4 regions of the Pararhizobium sp. DWP3-4 genome follow, and region 1 is predicted to be linked to each of the others. Evidence: predicted binding sites of a transcription regulator. Region 1 holds the regulator's gene; each other region holds the start of a gene.
What was found. The regulator PhoB, encoded in region 1, activates phosphate uptake and scavenging genes when phosphate is short. The targets are predictions, from matches to a motif close to TGTCATNNANCTGTCAT.
Positions count from the first base shown of each region.

Region 2: a site for PhoB is predicted at 2,468-2,484, ahead of ACP7E6_RS11865 (esterase-like activity of phytase family protein). Genes of this name have one in related genera too.
Region 3: a site for PhoB is predicted at 2,585-2,601, ahead of ACP7E6_RS19015 (DUF1868 domain-containing protein). Genes of this name have one in related genera too.
Region 4: a site for PhoB is predicted at 2,746-2,762, ahead of ACP7E6_RS18105 (TIGR03364 family FAD-dependent oxidoreductase). Genes of this name have one in related genera too.

Region 1 is NZ_JAFCXF010000002.1:745,113-749,322, reverse strand. Features, by position in the region: gene pstB (phosphate ABC transporter ATP-binding protein PstB) at 3-818, shown strand; gene phoU (phosphate signaling complex protein PhoU) at 897-1,607, shown strand; gene phoB (phosphate regulon transcriptional regulator PhoB) at 1,715-2,398, shown strand; gene ACP7E6_RS08885 (VOC family protein) at 2,420-2,797, opposite strand; gene ACP7E6_RS08880 (GcrA family cell cycle regulator) at 2,811-3,344, opposite strand; gene ACP7E6_RS08875 (aspartate aminotransferase family protein) at 3,778-4,210, shown strand, end outside.
Region 2 is NZ_JAFCXF010000004.1:33,450-37,659, forward strand. Features, by position in the region: gene lon (endopeptidase La) at 1-1,818, shown strand, start outside; gene hupB (DNA-binding protein HupB) at 2,049-2,321, shown strand; gene ACP7E6_RS11865 (esterase-like activity of phytase family protein) at 2,535-4,210, shown strand, end outside.
Region 3 is NZ_JAFCXF010000007.1:112,467-116,676, forward strand. Features, by position in the region: gene phaR (polyhydroxyalkanoate synthesis repressor PhaR) at 1-108, shown strand, start outside; gene ACP7E6_RS19000 (hypothetical protein) at 167-574, opposite strand; gene rpmF (50S ribosomal protein L32) at 805-990, opposite strand; gene ACP7E6_RS19010 (glutathione S-transferase family protein) at 1,150-1,797, opposite strand; gene ACP7E6_RS19015 (DUF1868 domain-containing protein) at 1,794-2,531, opposite strand; gene mtgA (monofunctional biosynthetic peptidoglycan transglycosylase) at 2,638-3,384, opposite strand; gene ACP7E6_RS19025 (polyprenyl synthetase family protein) at 3,544-4,210, shown strand, end outside.
Region 4 is NZ_JAFCXF010000006.1:390,216-394,425, reverse strand. Features, by position in the region: gene ybaK (Cys-tRNA(Pro) deacylase) at 1-348, opposite strand, end outside; gene ACP7E6_RS18115 (ArsC family reductase) at 352-702, opposite strand; gene phnX (phosphonoacetaldehyde hydrolase) at 773-1,552, opposite strand; gene ACP7E6_RS18105 (TIGR03364 family FAD-dependent oxidoreductase) at 1,549-2,679, opposite strand; gene ACP7E6_RS18100 (M14 family zinc carboxypeptidase) at 2,853-3,911, opposite strand; gene ACP7E6_RS18095 (alpha/beta fold hydrolase) at 4,091-4,210, opposite strand, start outside.

The DNA of each region.
Region 1 (4,210 bases):
ACATGAACATGATGTCAGAAGCAGCAGTTGAAAAGGCGCTGGACCAGAAAATGAACACTGTTCCCTTCAAGATGATCGGAAAGGACGTTTCGGTTTATTACGGCGAGAAGCGTGCGCTTTTCGATGTGAACCTCAATGTTCGCGAAAACACCGTCACCGCGCTGATCGGCCCGTCGGGCTGCGGCAAGTCGACATTCCTGCGGACGCTCAACCGCATGAACGACACCATCGACAGCTGCCGCGTTACCGGCAAGATCACCCTCGATGACGGCGACATCTACGACCCGAGCATCGACGTGGTGGAACTTCGTGCCCGCGTCGGCATGGTCTTCCAGAAGCCCAACCCGTTCCCGAAGTCGATCTATGAAAACGTCACCTACGGTCCGAAGATCCACGGTCTCGCCCGCACCAAGGCCGAACTCGATCAGATCGTCGAGTCAAGCCTGCAGAAGGCCGGCCTCTGGAACGAGGTGAAGGATCGCCTGCATGAATCCGGCACCGGCCTTTCCGGTGGTCAGCAGCAGCGTCTGTGCATTGCCCGCGCCGTTGCCGTCAGCCCGGAAGTCATCCTGATGGACGAGCCGTGCTCGGCGCTGGATCCGATCGCGACCGCCAAGGTCGAGGAACTGATCCATGAACTGCGCACGAACTACACGATTGTCATCGTCACGCACTCGATGCAGCAGGCCGCCCGCGTTTCGCAGCGCACCGCCATGTTCCACCTCGGCAATCTCGTCGAGGAAAACGACACCGACAAGATGTTCACCAATCCGGACGACCAGCGGACCCAGGACTACATCATGGGCCGCTTCGGCTGAGGACTTAGCTTGCCACCCTGTCATGAGGGCAGGGTGGTGGCCTTCCAACCCGGATTGTGATCGCAAGGAAAAACAATCATGTCTACGCACATTGCTTCCGTCTACGACGAAGATCTGAAGTACCTGACCCGGCGTATCTCCGAGATGGGCGGCCTGGCCGAACAGATGGTGGCCGAATCCGTGCGCGCGCTGGTCAATTCCGACTTGGCGCTTGCCCAGAAGGTCATTTCCGACGACGCCATTCTCGATGAGGCCGAGCGCCAGATCGGCGAAAAAGCAATCGTCACCATCGCCAAGCGCCAGCCGATGGCTGCCGACCTGCGCGAAATCATGGGATCGATCCGCATTGCCGCCGATCTCGAGCGGGTCGGCGATCTCGGCAAGAACAACGCCAAGCGGGTCATCGCCGTATCGACCGCCAGCCTGCCGCGTCAGCTGGCCCGCGGCCTCGAGCATCTGGCCGAGCTTGCGCTCGTTCAGCTCAAGGAAGTGCTCGACGTCTATGCGTCGCGTTCGCCGGAAAAGGCCAACAGCATCCGCGAACGCGACAACGAGATCGATGCGATCTACACGTCGCTTTTCCGTGAACTGTTGACCTACATGATGGAAGATCCGCGCAACATCACGCCTTGCACGCATCTCTTGTTCTGCGCCAAGAACATCGAGCGCATCGGCGACCACGCCACCAACATCGCCGAAACCATCTATTATATGGCGACCGGCGCGCAGCCTGTCGGCGAGCGACCGAAGGACGATACGGCCAACACGGTCGGCGCGATCGGTAACTGATCACGCGATAAAGTAAGTAAATTCTTACGCACTGATTGCGCGAGCGACCGCTGGAGCCGCTCGGCAAGCCTTCGGCCATCCGGCCGGGCGCCAAGGAGCTGAACTGAATGTTGCCAAGAATTGCCGTCGTTGAAGATGAAGAGGCGCTCAGCGTCCTCCTCCGATACAATCTTGAGGCCGAAGGGTTTGAAGTCGATACGATCAATCGTGGCGACGAGGCGGAAATGCGCCTGCAGGAACGCCTTCCCGATCTCCTGATCCTCGATTGGATGCTGCCGGGGGTTTCCGGCATCGAACTGTGCCGCCGGCTGCGCCAGCGCTCCGAGACAGAGCGCCTGCCGATCATTATGCTGACGGCACGCGGCGAGGAAAGCGAACGTGTTCGCGGGCTCGCCACCGGCGCCGACGACTATGTGGTCAAGCCGTTCTCGACGCCCGAACTGATGGCGCGGGTCAAAGCGATGCTGCGCCGGGCCAAGCCCGAAGTGCTGTCAACGCTGCTGAAATGCGGCGATATCGAACTCGACCGCGAAACCCATCGCGTCCATCGCAAGACCCGCGAAGTTCGTCTCGGACCGACCGAGTTCCGCCTGCTGGAATTCTTCATGGCCTCGCCCGGCCGTGTCTTTTCGCGCTCGCAGCTTCTGGACGGCGTCTGGGGCCACGACATCTATGTCGATGAGCGCACCGTGGACGTCCATGTCGGACGCCTGCGCAAGGCGCTGAACTTTTCCAACATGCAGGACGTGATCCGCACCGTGCGCGGCGCCGGCTATTCGCTCGAAAGCTGAGCGCCGTACAGGGAAGAACCGTCAGACACTGCCGAGCGGTTCGCCAATCTCTATGGCGTGACCATCCGGATCATAAAGGCGGAAGACCCTCTGCCCCCAGGCTTGCGTCTCGATGGGGTGGATGAGGTTTACATCGCCGGCAATGCGCTCGAAAAGCGCATCCAATTTATCGTGTTCGAAATAGAGCAGGATATTTTGGCGGCCATAGGGCTCGGGAATGACTGACGAATGTCCCCAGATCGTCGTTTCCAGGGATTTGCCGTCATGGATGGCAAATCCCGTTTCAAACATGATGAAATTGCCGAAGTCTCGGCTGATCACCAATCCCAGTATCTCGCAATAGAAAGTCTTCGAGATGCCAATATCCCGCACGAACGGGATGGGATTGACGAAACGCACGGCCGATCCGGCCTCAGCGGGCCCGGCGACGCTCGCCGGACGGCTGGTAGGCAAGCTTGGCGTGGAATGTGCAGTAGGGCGATGTGTCCGGGGAATCGTTGCCGCAGAAGTGGAACTCGTCCTTCATCGGATCGCCGATCGGCCACTTGCAGGTGCGGTCGGTAAGCTCGGTCAGGACCAGGCGGCGCGACATTGGAACGACAACGTTATTGCCGGCCGGTGCTGCTTCCTGATCCTCGCTCGCGCCGATTTCCACTTCTTCCTTCATGACGGTTGCACCGGCGGTGCGGGTCACTGTGCGGGTGGCGGTCATGCGCGACGCTGTGTAAGTCGGTGCACGCGGCGCAGCGGACGGTGCTGGACGTTTTGCACGTGCCGTTGCAGTGCTGCCGCCGGCCTTGGCGCGGCCCGGCAGGCAGAGACGGTGGACCTTGCCGATGACGGCGTTACGGCTGACGCCGCCGAGCTGTGCAGCGATCTGGCTCGCGCTCAAGCCTTCGGCCCACAATTTCTTGAGTTTTTCGACCCGCTCGTCAGTCCAATTCATGGTCTTGTCTCCATTCCCAGCGTTGGTGATGGTCGAATCCTCCACCGAGCCCTGGATGTGATCCGAGGCTGAAACGCGATAACACTTTTGGTGACTAGGTCCGCCGCATGCGTTCTAGTAATTGTTTCTTAACGTAGAGCCCGGGGGACTCTCTGACAAGAGTCCGGGGAATCTCACCGAATCGATTTCTGAGTTTTCCCCAACTTGCTTGCGATGCGTGGCATTTTTGCAAGGGTATCCGGCTAAAAAAATTGCGTCCGTTGTATAGCCGTGAATTGCCGGAAATCATGGGCTTTTGTTGACATCGCAGTGCGAAGTGAAGATAGTGCCCCTGCCGCCGAAAGGCGGCATTTTGATTTTTTGCGGGTTGGTCACAGCCCTGTCGACGACGCCGATTGTACAATTGCCGTGATGGTTTGAGGAGACATGCGCCATGGCCGATGCCACGCCGCTTTATGACACATATGCACGCGCGCCCCTGCGCTTCGAGCGCGGCGAAGGCGTCTGGCTGATCGCCGAGGACGGTACCCGATATCTCGATTTTGCTGGCGGTGTGGCGGTTAATTCGCTGGGGCACGCACATCCGCATCTTGTGTCGGCATTGAAGGAGCAGGCAGACAAGGTCTGGCACCTCTCCAACCTTTATGAAGTTCCCGGCCAGGAAAGCCTCAGCCGCCGGCTGACGGAAGCGACGTTCGCCGACAAGGTGTTTTTCACCAATTCCGGTGCAGAAGCGCTGGAATGCGCCATCAAGACGGCGCGGCGCTATCATTTTTCCAAGGGCCAGCCGGAAAAGTTTCACATCATCACGTTCGAAGGCGCCTTCCACGGCCGCACGCTGGCGACCATCGCCGCCGGTGGGCAGG
Region 2 (4,210 bases), on a different contig from region 1:
TTCATGGAAGGCGAGATTTCGGTTCTGCAGGTCGAAAAGCGCATCCGTTCGCGTGTGAAACGCCAGATGGAAAAGACCCAGCGCGAATATTACCTGAACGAACAGATGAAGGCGATCCAGAAGGAGCTTGGCGACGGCGAGGAAGGCCGCGACGAGATGGCCGAGCTGGAAGACCGCATCACCAAGACCAAGCTGTCCAAGGAAGCCCGTGAAAAGGCCGATGCGGAAGTCAAGAAGCTACGCCAGATGAGCCCGATGTCGGCGGAAGCCACCGTCGTGCGCAATTATCTGGATTGGCTGCTCGGTATTCCGTGGTCGAAGAAGTCGAAGGTCAAGACCGATCTCAACCACGCCGAAAAGGTGCTGGAACTGGATCATTTCGGCCTCGACAAGGTCAAGGAACGGATTATCGAGTATCTGGCGGTCCAGGCGCGTTCGCAGAAGATCAAGGGGCCGATCCTGTGCCTCGTCGGTCCTCCGGGCGTCGGCAAGACCTCGCTTGCCAAGTCGATCGCCAAGGCGACCGGCCGCGAATATATCCGCATGGCACTTGGCGGCGTTCGTGATGAAGCGGAAATCCGCGGTCACCGCCGCACCTATATCGGCTCGATGCCCGGCAAGGTCATCCAGTCGATGAAGAAGGCAAAGAAGTCCAACCCGCTCTTCCTGCTCGATGAAATCGACAAGATGGGCCAGGATTTCCGCGGCGATCCGTCGTCGGCTCTCCTGGAGGTGCTGGATCCGGAACAGAACTCGACGTTCATGGACCACTATCTGGAGGTCGAGTACGACCTTTCGAACGTGATGTTCATCACCACGGCGAACACGCTCAATATCCCGGCCCCGTTGATGGACCGCATGGAAGTGATCCGTATCGCCGGCTACACGGAAGAAGAAAAGCTGGAAATCGCCAAGCGGCACCTGTTGCCGAAGGCGATTGCCGACCACGCGCTTCAGTCGAAAGAGTTCTCGATCACCGACGGTGCCTTGTCGGCGATCATCCAGACCTATACCCGCGAAGCCGGTGTGCGTAGCCTTGAGCGCGAGCTGATGAAGGTTGCCCGCAAGGCCGTCACGGAAATCCTCAAGGGTCGCACCGACAAGGTTGAAGTGACAGCCGAGAACATCAACGACTATCTTGGTGTTCCACGCTATCGCCACGGCGAAGCCGAGCGCACCGACCAAGTCGGTGTCGTCACCGGTCTCGCCTGGACGGAAGTCGGCGGCGAGCTTCTGACCATCGAAGGCGTCATGATGCCCGGCAAGGGCCGCATGACGGTGACAGGCAACCTGCGCGACGTGATGAAGGAATCGATTTCGGCTGCGGCATCCTACGTCCGCTCCCGCGCGATCGACTTCGGCATCGAGCCGCCCTTGTTCGACAAGAGCGATATCCATGTGCACGTGCCGGAAGGCGCGACACCGAAGGACGGTCCGTCCGCAGGTGTGGCCATGGCAACGGCAATCGTGTCGATCATGACTGGTATTGCCGTCAACAAGGACGTGGCGATGACGGGTGAAATCACCCTGCGCGGCCGTGTCCTGCCGATCGGTGGCCTGAAGGAAAAGCTGCTCGCAGCCCTTCGCGGCGGCATCAAGAAGGTGCTGATCCCGGAAGAAAACGCCAAGGACCTGGCTGACATTCCGGACAACGTGAAGAACAATATGGAGATCGTTCCGGTCTCGCATATTGGCGAGGTTCTGCAGCATGCACTGCTGCGGGTTCCGGTCGCGATCGAGTGGGATCCGGCCAAGCAGGCGGTGCCTGTTGCGGCAACCGATCCGGCTGACGACGCCGGCGCGCTGATTGCCCACTAGGCACTTGACTTGAGCGCGAACTGGTGCCTGCCGCAGGTTGTGCACTGATTTGAAGCGGAAACAGTGGAAGACCGGCATTTTTGCCGGTCTTTTTTATGTAAAACCCTTCGCAAAGCCTTGCATTCCATGGGATTCGGAGCGATTGGGTTTGCCAAGGCGGGGGTGGCGCGTATGCTGCCCTCGGCTTGAAAATTGAGTCGTTTCGAACCAGTATTGAAAGGGGTGGAAACATGAACAAGAATGAGCTCGTGTCCGCAGTTGCCGAGAAGGCCGGACTCTCGAAGACAGATGCATCTTCTGCAGTTGATGCAATCTTCGACGTTATCCAGGCAGAACTGAAGAACGGCGGCGACGTTCGCCTCGTTGGCTTCGGCAACTTCTCGGTCAGCCGCCGCGAAGCATCCAAGGGTCGTAACCCGTCCACTGGCGCAGAAGTTGATATCCCAGCCCGCAACGTGCCGAAGTTCTCGGCCGGCAAGGGTCTCAAGGACGCCGTGAACTAAGTTTCATGTTTCGTCTGCAGCACCGTGGCGAAGACGCCAACGGTTCGAGAGCAGGTTGATTTGAGGCCCGGGTTTTCCCGGGCCTCTTTTCGTTTGAAGCCTTTGCCTGGCTTCGGGTTGGCGACCGATTTCTAATATGCTTTGGCTGTCATGCGGGTGTTACACTGCACGCTCAAAACCCCTTCCATATTCATTGATCAGGAGGGACATCCCGTGAAGACATTTTCGCTCACCGCAGCACTCGCTGCCGTGCTTGCCGCCTCGACCGCGTCAGCCGTCAGCGCAGAACCCGTATTCAATCGTATTGCCTCCTTCGCCGTCGCCGGCAATTTGCCTGAAGGTGTTGATAAGAAGTCCGTCACCTCGGCCGAAATCATCGCCGCCAGCGAGGACGGCAACACGCTGGTCTATTCCGACAGCCCCAACAAGGCGATCGGCTTTATCGATATCACCGATGCCAAGTCCCCGAAGGCCGGTGGGTCCGTCGCTTTCGACGGTGAGCCGACCTCGGTGAGCATCGCCGCCGGCAAGGCGCTGGTCGCGATCAACACGCGCGAAAGCTTCGTCAAGCCGTCGGGCATCCTGGCGCAGGTGGATATCGCTTCCAAGGCGATCGATACGACCTGCGACCTCGGCGGCCAGCCGGACTCCATCGCCCTCAACAAGGACAAGACGATTGCCGCGATCGCCATCGAAAACGAGCGCGACGAAGAGGTCAATGACGGCGACATCCCGCAGATGCCGGCCGGCGATCTGGTGATCCTGTCGCTGAAGGATGGCGTCGTCGATTGCGGCTCGATCAAGCACGTCACGCTGACCGGACTTGCCGATGTCGCCGGCGACGATCCGGAGCCGGAATTCGTCGCCTTCAACGGCCAGGACGAGATCGCGCTGACGCTGCAGGAAAACAACTACATCGTCATCATCGACGGCAAGACCGGCACCGTGAAGAGCCATTTCTCCGCCGGTACCGTCAACCTTGAAGGCATCGACACCAAGAAGGACGGTGCACTGAAGTTCACCGGCGAGATCAAGGATGTCGCCCGCGAACCCGACGCCGTGAAGTGGCTGGACGACGACCGCTTCGTCGTTGCCAACGAAGGCGACTGGAAGGGCGGCGCCCGCGGCTTCACCATCTTCGACAAGACTGGCAAGGTTCTTTACGAGAACGGCGCCGGCTTCGAGCACGAGATCGCCAAAATTGGTCACTACCCGGACAAGCGCAACAAGAAGGGCGTCGAACCGGAAGGCCTGGAAGCCGCCAAGTTCGGCGACGATAATCTGTTGTTCGTGCTTGCCGAGCGTGCGTCCGTCGTCGGCGTCTACAAGGACACTGGCGCCGAGCCGGAGCTTCTCCAGCTTCTGCCGTCGGGCATCGGCCCTGAAGGTGCCGTTGCCATTGCGAGCCGCAACCTGTTCGTGACCGCCAACGAAACCGACCTCGTCGAAGATGGCGGCGCCCGTTCGCACGTCATGATCTATGAGCGTGCGGAAGGCGAAGCTGCCTATCCGCAGATCGTCTCCACCGAGAAGGACGGCGAACTGATCGGCTTCGGCGCGCTTTCCGGCCTTGCTCCGGTCAAGGACAAGCCGGGCATGCTCTACGCCGTCAACGATTCGTTCTACGCCTCGCAGCCGACGATCTTCACGATCGACGCAACCGCAAAGCCGGCGAAAATCGTCGATGCCCTGCGCATCACGCGCAACGGCGCTGCCGCACAGAAGCTTGACAGCGAAGGTCTGACGCCGGACGGCGAGGGCGGCTTCTGGCTCGCCAATGAAGGCGATGCCGACAAGCTCGTCGGTCACGCCATCATTCACGTGAACAAGAAGGGTGAGATCGAGAAGGAAATCGCCATTCCCGCCGAGCTGCGCGCCGGCGAGAAGCG
Region 3 (4,210 bases), on a different contig from region 1:
GCGGCAACGCCCGCGGCCAAGGAACCGCGCAAGGCGGAAGCCAAGGACATCGATGAACTGAAGGAACAGCTGCGCGCCCTGCAGACCAAGCTGGAAAATCTCGGCTGACAAGCCTTCGTGCCGCGCTGTCGTCTTGAACGGCCTGCGGCACCCTTCCAGGGCTCCGTCAGAGCCCGATGGAAACATCCCGCCCGGCCGTGCGCATCGACACGGAAAAGCCGGCGATGACGTCGATGAAGCAGATCGTCATCAGGATGAAGAAGACGTGGGTCGCGGCATTGGCGACCAGCAGGAACTCCACCAAGAAGACGATGAACAGAACCATCGACAAAAGGTGATCCATCAGCGCCTTGGAGCTGATGCGGGTTGCCTTGAGGATTTCGACGAAAAGCAGCATCAGAGCGATGACGATCATCAAGTCGCCCATGCTCATCGTCCAGACGGCACCGGACAGCATAGTCATCGAGAAAACGGTGTTTTCGAAAACTGCGACACCGCCGCTTCCCAAGACGCCCATCATTCCGAGATTGTAGAGAATGAACGGCAAGATCAGCAATGGAATGGCGGCAATCATCAGCAACGGCTCCCAGTTTCTCGCGCCAGCCTCTCCGGCCGGGCATTGATCGATATGCCTTACGGCGCAGCAAGCGTCAACAAAACGGCTGCGGCTGGCAGATAGCGTAAGGATTTGGGGAAACTATGGTGCGTGTGAAAAGGTACACGCACCGCGCCGCTCGCAACGGACAACAGAAAAAGGGCCGGCGAAAAGCCAGCCCTTCCAATCACAGCCTGACGGCCCGCTGATTAAGCGGAAGCCTTCGGGGTCAGAACCTGACGGCCGCGGTACATGCCTGTCTTCAGGTCGATGTGGTGCGGACGACGCAGTTCGCCGGAGTTCTTGTCTTCGATGTAGGTCGGTGTCTTCAGCGCATCGGCGGAGCGGCGCATGCCACGCTTGGACGGGCTTGTTTTTCTTTTAGGTACAGCCATTTCATACTCCACTTATCGGGCAAAACTCTGTTTCGCAGCCAGTCTGTTGGCCGGGAAAAACAGATGTCAATCTCGGAATTTGTCGGGCTTATACATGCCCAACAGGCGTTTGACCAGTCCCTGCAGGCATTTTTTCGCAAACCCCGGCGAGGAAAAGCATCACGCCTCGTCCTCCGGCACGATCCAGGTTTCCTGGAGAGCAGCCTCCTGCCACTTGCGGAAGGCCGGATGGGTCTTGACCGCATCCATATATTCCAGCGAGCCGGGATTGCGGGTGAGGTCATAAATCTCGAAACGATTGACCACCGGGGCAAACATCGCATCGGCAGCCGTAAAACTGCCGAACAGGAACGGACCGCCGGAGCGGGCCACCGCCTCGCGCCAGATCGTCTCGATCCGCTCGACGTCGTCCATCACACCATCCGGCAGATCGATCGCCCGCTTTTCCCGGCGGATGTTCATCGGGCAGGCATTGCGTAGCGCCCGGAAACCGGACAGCATTTCCATCGAATAGGCCCGCGCCACCGCCCGCTCTGCCGGATCCTTGGGCCAGAGCCCGGAATCGGGGAAAAGTTCGGCGGCATATTCGATGATTGCCAGCGACTGCCAGACACGCACGTCGCCGTGATGCAGGACGGGAACCTGTCCTGTCGGGGAAATATCCTTGAACTTCGGGTTACCGGCCGGAAAATCGAAGGGGATAAGCACCTCCTCAAACGGGATGCCGCAAGCCTCCAGCGCAAGCCAGGGCCGCAACGACCAGGAGGAGTAGTTTTTGTTACCGATATAGAGCGTCAGCTGGGTCATGGCGCATTCCTTACTGTCTTTGGTGAGCATCCGAAGACAATCAGCTCTTCGAAATGGTTCATGTCTTCAAACGAGCAGAAAGCCGGAGGATCGAGATCGACGACGGGCGACCGCGCCTTGAGATAGGCCAGCGTTTCCGCCAGCATCTCCTGCCAGCGCGGCAGCGCCGCGTCAGCGAGCCAATCGATCATATAGGCGAAAGTGATGTGAAACACGTAATCGTCATGGTCCGGATGACGATAGCCAAAAACCCCCGCCAAGGCATCACGCCATTCCCGCAGGCACCGCCGGTCATCAACGCTGTCACCTTCAAGCGTCAGCCCAAGCGGCGTCACCTCGGTAATACGCGCACGGAAGGGCGACGGCGGCGGAAAATTCTTCAGCTTGTCGCGAAAGTGGGCCGTCATCGCATCGATCGGCGTGTCCAGGGGCATATCCGTGGGCCAATAGGGCGGATTGCGACGATATTCTATGATGCCCTGGAAGATGGTCATGTGCAGGCTGGACGCATGCGTGAAGGCGAACTGATCGGCTTCCGGCATCGCCATCAATCGGTCGCGCACCGTCAGGATGGCATCATGCGAAGACGACCCTGCAGCAACATGGGAAACGACGGTGTTGCCAGGCTCGTGCAGAAAGCGGCCTTCAGCATCGTAGCGGATTCCCAAATGCCGTGGCGGGATATTGTTGGCACTTCGCGCAAACGCGATAAGGGATGAATCAATCGGGACCATGGGACAATCGAGCCTTTTCAAGGATAGGAATGAGGCCCGGATGGCAGAGTTTCACAACGCCAGTATGACACCGTTCCCGGAGAGGCTCTAATGAAAAGACCTGATCTCACTCATAAAGGCATTTGATATATTCGCCCGACCGGCTGGCACGGCGCTCGATCAGCGAGGCCAGGCTGCGCAGGCCACGGCCCGGTTTGCCGGCATTGCGCTCGATCGGATTGGGTAGGGATACGGCAAGAAGGGCTGCCTGCCGCCGGGTCAGCTTTGCAGCAGGAACGCCGAAATGGTGTTTTGCTGCCGCCTCTGCTCCGTAGATGCCAGGCCCCCATTCCGCGACGTTGAGATAGAGTTCCATCATCCGCTGCTTGCTCCAGACGAAATCGGCTGCCAGCGCCAAAGGCAATTCCATCCCCTTGCGAATGAAGGAGCGGCCGTTCCACAAAAACAGGTTCTTGGCTGTCTGCATCGGGATCGTCGAGGCGCCCCGGGTCGCTTCACCCTCCAGTGCATCGGTGACGACGCCACGCATCTGCACCCAGTCGACACCGTCGTGAATGCAGAACTGGCCATCCTCCGACATCATCACCGATCGCACCAGATTGGGCGATATATCCTCGAAGGCGACCCATTGGCGGTCATAACCACGGAAAAGCAGCAGATCGCGCAGCATCAGCGTCGAAATCGGATGGATGAAGCTTGGCGCATAAAGGACGATCAGCACGTAAGGCAGGATCGCAATCGCCACCGCGATCAGCAGAATCTTGCGCCAGCGCCGGCGCAGGGCCTGACCCCATCCCCGCGAACGGCTGGAAGACACGTCCTGCTCCTCCCGAGTTTCCGGTACAATGTCCACCCCTGAAACGCCCGCCTGATGATCCATTCAATTTTCATAGAACAAGCGCGGCTAAAATTGAACGGTTTTCTCGGTAACGCACAGCAAGCCGCGCCACCGGACGCCGATATGGTAAAATCCCGTTGCCAGCGGGCGCGCAGTCATGCCAAACAACGCCGCATGAGCGAGACACCCTTCGAAATTCGCCTGAAGAGCAGCGCCACAGAGGTCGAGGCCTGCCTCATCGGTATCCTCCACGAAGAACCGCAGGCAGACGAGATCGCACGGCCGGCATCCCTCATCGCCGCGATGCGCCACGGCCTCCTGAACGGCGGCAAACGCCTGCGCCCCTTTCTGGTCATGGAAAGCACCGCCCTCCTTGGCGGCAACAGGCAAGCGGCCCTGCGTGTCGGTGCAGCGCTTGAGTGCGTGCACAGCTACTCGCTGGTGCATGACGACCTTCCGGCGATGGACGACGATGATCTCAGGCGCGGCCAGCCGACGGTCCATATCGCCCATGGCGAGGCCAATGCGATCCTTGCCGGCGACAGCCTTCTGACGCTCGCCTTCGACGTCATCGCAGCACCGGAAACGCACCTCACTGACCGGCAAAAAACCGAATTGGTGCTCGCTCTTGCGCGCGCCTCCGGCATCGGCGGCATGGCCGGCGGGCAGGCGCTGGATCTGGCTGCCGAAACATCGGCACCGAATGAGGCGGCAATCGTCACGCTGCAGGCAATGAAGACCGGCGCGCTGATCCGCTTTGCCTGCGAAGCCGGCGCCATCATCGCCGGCGGCAGTGCCAGTGACCGGCAGCTGATGCGCCGATATGGCGAAACCATCGGCC
Region 4 (4,210 bases), on a different contig from region 1:
GATCGCCGTCGGCACCTGTTTCTTCTGCCCGAACGGGCTGATGCCGCCGACATGATAGCCGGTCAGCCGCTCGGCCTCGGCCGGTTTCATCATATTGGCCGATTTGCCCTGAAACGCCGCCGCCAGCTTCTTCATGCTGACTTCGCGATCGGATGGCACGACGACGCAGACCGGCTTGCCATCGACCTCTGCCATCAGCGTCTTCAACACGCGGTGCGGCGCCTCGCCCAGCGCCTCGGCCGCCGCCATGCCGATCCGGTCGGCCGACGGGTCGTAGTCATAGGTGTGGACGGTGAAGGGGGCTGCGGCCTTTGTCAGCGCAAGCGTCGCGCGGGTGCTTTTCGACATGGTCTATCCCTGGAAAAGGCCGCCATAGATTTCCGGCTTGAAGCCGGCAGTCAGCGTGCCGTCATGGTCGAGCACCGGGCGTTTGATCATCGACGGCTGGGCGAGCATCAGGGCGATCGCCTTGTCTTCGTTGAGGTCCTGCTTGTCGGTATCCGGAAGCGCGCGAAACGTCGTGCCGGCGCGGTTCAATACCGTTTCCCAGCCAAGCGCCGCCGTCCAGCGCTGCAGCACTTCGCGCGACACGCCGGAGGCCTTGTAGTCGTGGAAATCATAGGCGATCCCCTGGCCTTCCAGCCAGGTCCGCGCCTTCTTCATCGTGTCGCAATTCTTGATGCCGTAAATGGTCACGCTCATGCTCAATCCCTTTTTACCGGTATGCGGGATAGCATGAAGATATCCGGCTGAGAATGCCGGACGGCGTCTATCAGCGCTCCAGCATGTCGATCAGCTGCGGCAGGCCGGCGACGGTTTCGATGACGTGATCGGCACCGGCGGCCTTGAGCTTGGCACCGATCTTTTCATGAAGGGCAGCGCGTTCGTTCGGCGAAAGAGCGGCAAGCTCCGGCAGTGTCAGGCCTGCCTCGTTGCCCGAGAGCGTCAGTCCGACCGTGACGCAGCCGGCGGCCACGCCCTCAGCAATCCCAGGCTCGGTATCGTCGACCTTGATCACCGCGCCGGCCGGATAGACCATCAGGTCGAGGAAGCACTTGTACATGCCGATCGGCGTCGGGCGGCCAAGCGGCAGGTCATCAGCGCAGATCAGGTTTTCGGGCGCAAAGCCCTGTTCGGCCGCAAGCGGCAGCACCCGCTCCATGATCGAGCGCGTATAGCCGGTAGTCGATCCGATCTTCATGCCCTTGGCGCGCAGGTAGGCAACCGTTTCGAGTGTGCCGGGAACAAGCGTGCAATAGTCGCCGACCACCTCTTCGTTCAACGGCACGAACAGGTCATAGACCCTGTCGATGGCGCTTTCATCGGGTGCTGCCTCTTGCGCGGATGTCCAGCCCGCCGCGATATGCGGCTCGGACAGCATGGCGCTGATATGGGCGCGCTTCGGCAGCCCCATCGGTTTGCGGGCATCGGCGATGGTCACATGGACGCCGAATTTGGCAAAGGTTTCGACAAAGGCGCCCATCGGTGCGAAGGAGCCGAAATCGATGACCGTGCCGGCCCAATCGAATATGACGGCCTTGAACTTGCTCATGCGGCACTCCCATAGAGTTCATTGATGGTTTCCTCGCCGATGCCGAACGCCGTCGAGGCGCCGCATCCGGCGGTGACGACGACAATGCGGGTGCTATCGGAAGGCTTGTCGGTAAAGCGCCAGCGGTCCGGCGCCGAGGCATAGGTTCCGATCCAGCGCTCGGAAATCACGCGTCCCGGCAGATCGAGCACCCGGTCGAATTCACCGAGGATCAGGGCATCGACCGCGTCGGAGGCAAAGGGATCGGGCGTAGCGGCGTAATGATGACTGTCGCCGACGACCAGCGAGCCATCGGCCGACTGGGTGACGATCAGGTGGATGCCGTTGTCGCGCTCCGCCCTCAGGTCGGCATCGAGGCGCTTTTTCAGCAGCTCCGCCTCGGGCAGGTCGGCATAGCCGAGATAGCGGCCGAGCCCGAGATCGGACATCACGGCCGTCTTGAAACGGACCGGCTGGCGCGGCCGCACGCGCAGCATCTGCAGCTTGCAGCGGGTGACATTGTAGGCAGCAATGCGCTCGGCAAAAAGGCCGGTGAAATCGTCGCCTGGGCAAACGACCACCGTTTCGGCCTCGATCACGCCATCCGCCGTTTCCACGCGCGGCGGTTCGACCGCAGTAACGGTGGTGCTGCGCAGGAAGATGATGCCGAGCCGCTCTTCGAGAAATTGCGCTAGCAGCGGGATCGCCGTGCGGGATTCGACGCGGATTTCGTGTGGGCTATAGAGCGAGACGCGAGCAGCGTCGGTGCGCAGGCAGGCAATATGCTCTTGCGCCTGGCGCGCCGTCAGCCTTGCGCAGCCCTCTGCCATGTCTGTGCGCAGGAAAGCATCGATCACCGCTTCGGATTCATCGAACCGGGAGGCGAGCACCATGCCGCGCTGAACGACGGCGATGCCGGCCTTGTCGACGGTCTCTGCCCAGATATCCCGCGCCCGCCGCGCCATGGTCCAGCAATCGCCGGCCCCTTGGCCTGTGACGGTGACGAAACCGAAATTGCGCACCGAAGCGCCATTTGCCTGCGCATCGCGGTCGATGACGATAACCCTCTTGCCGCGTTTCGCCGCCGCATAGGCATGGGCGAGGCCGACGATACCGGCACCGACAACGGCGAGATCATAGATGGGCATGCGTTCTCTCCCTGCGTGCCTGCGACGGGTCAGTCGGGTTGGCTCGCGGCTAAAGAACGCAATTCCATAAAAGGATTATGACAACCGCCGGCAGGGCGGCGATTATCCACTTCATTCACGCCTCAAACCCGGACGGATTTTCCGAAGCGCGCCCCGAGGACAAAGACGGTGACTCAGGCTTCCAGCGCACCGGGCTTGCGCACCGCCTTGGTGGGCTCGTCGCAGGCGATCTTCATCAGGTTGTCGCGGCGGCGGGCAAAACGTTGCGAGGTGCGTGTCGCGATCAGGCCGGCCTGAGGGGCGTGGATATCAATCGCACCGCCTTCCATGCCCGGTGCGGTAATGATCGTCGCCAGGAGATCGCCGGCAGCGACGGTTTCGCCGATGGTGCGATGGAACAGCACGGCACCAGCCTGCGGGGCGCGGATCATTTCGATATTGTCGAGCGGTGTGACCTTGCCCTTGTAAGGCTGAAGGGCGGCGACGGTGCCGCGGACAGCACCGCGTGCGGCCAGAAAGCGCCACAAACCGTCGGCATCCTTGTGGGCCATGTCCGGATAGACGTCGCGCGTGCCGCGCAGCTCGACCGTGACGGCGAGGCGGCCGGGCAGCCGTTTTGCCTTTTCGGCAGTCTCGTGCTTCCAGGCATAGCCGACAGCTTCCTCGAAGGCGCTGCTTTCGCCGTCAGCCAGAAACACGGCCCCCATATCGAGCGCCGATGCCAGATCGGCGGCCTCCGGCCAGAAGGCTTCGTCGACATAGGTATATTGCACCGATTCATCGTCGCAATGCAGATCGAGCATCAGATCGGCCCCCAGCGCCATATGCAGCAGCTGCCGCTTCAGCTGTTCGACTGCCGGATAGTGCTCCAGATCCTCGACCAGCGTCTGGCGTTCGGACAGCGGGATCAGCGGGAACTCGCGGTTGAAATTGGTGCGCGAGCCGAGGTCGAAACGGCCCTGCAGATCGCCGAAATGCGATTGCGCCGTGCCGATCGGATTGGCCTGCGGAACGATGGTGATATCGCTGAGGATCGTACCGTCGGCATCGGCCTGACGCAGCTTTTCGCACAGGAAATGCAGGAGTGCTGTGCCCGGAAGTTCATTGGCATGCAATGCCGCCTGGATATAGATTTTCGGCGCCTTGGCGTCGCTGCCGTTGAACCGGATGATCGGAAGCCGCCATTCGACACCCGGTGTGTCACCCTTGATGACGATTTCAGAAATGTCCATGACCATCCTCCCTTTTGCAATTTCAGGGGCTTATGCGGGTTCCGGCCGATGGGCGCAAGATGCCAAAACTTGCAGCTTGCCCAGGATCGCGCATTGCCGAGACAGCAATGGTAAGCGTCAATCGGCGCGTGGATGACCACGCGCCGATTGACTTCAAGAAGGTTCGCGGTGACAGAAAATCACTTCTTGTCGAGGAAGGACCGGATTGCAGCAACCGTCGCCTCCGGTTGTTCTTCCATCAGCCAGTGACCGGATGCCGGGATCACCACTCCGGTGACATTGTCGGCCGCAGCACTGGC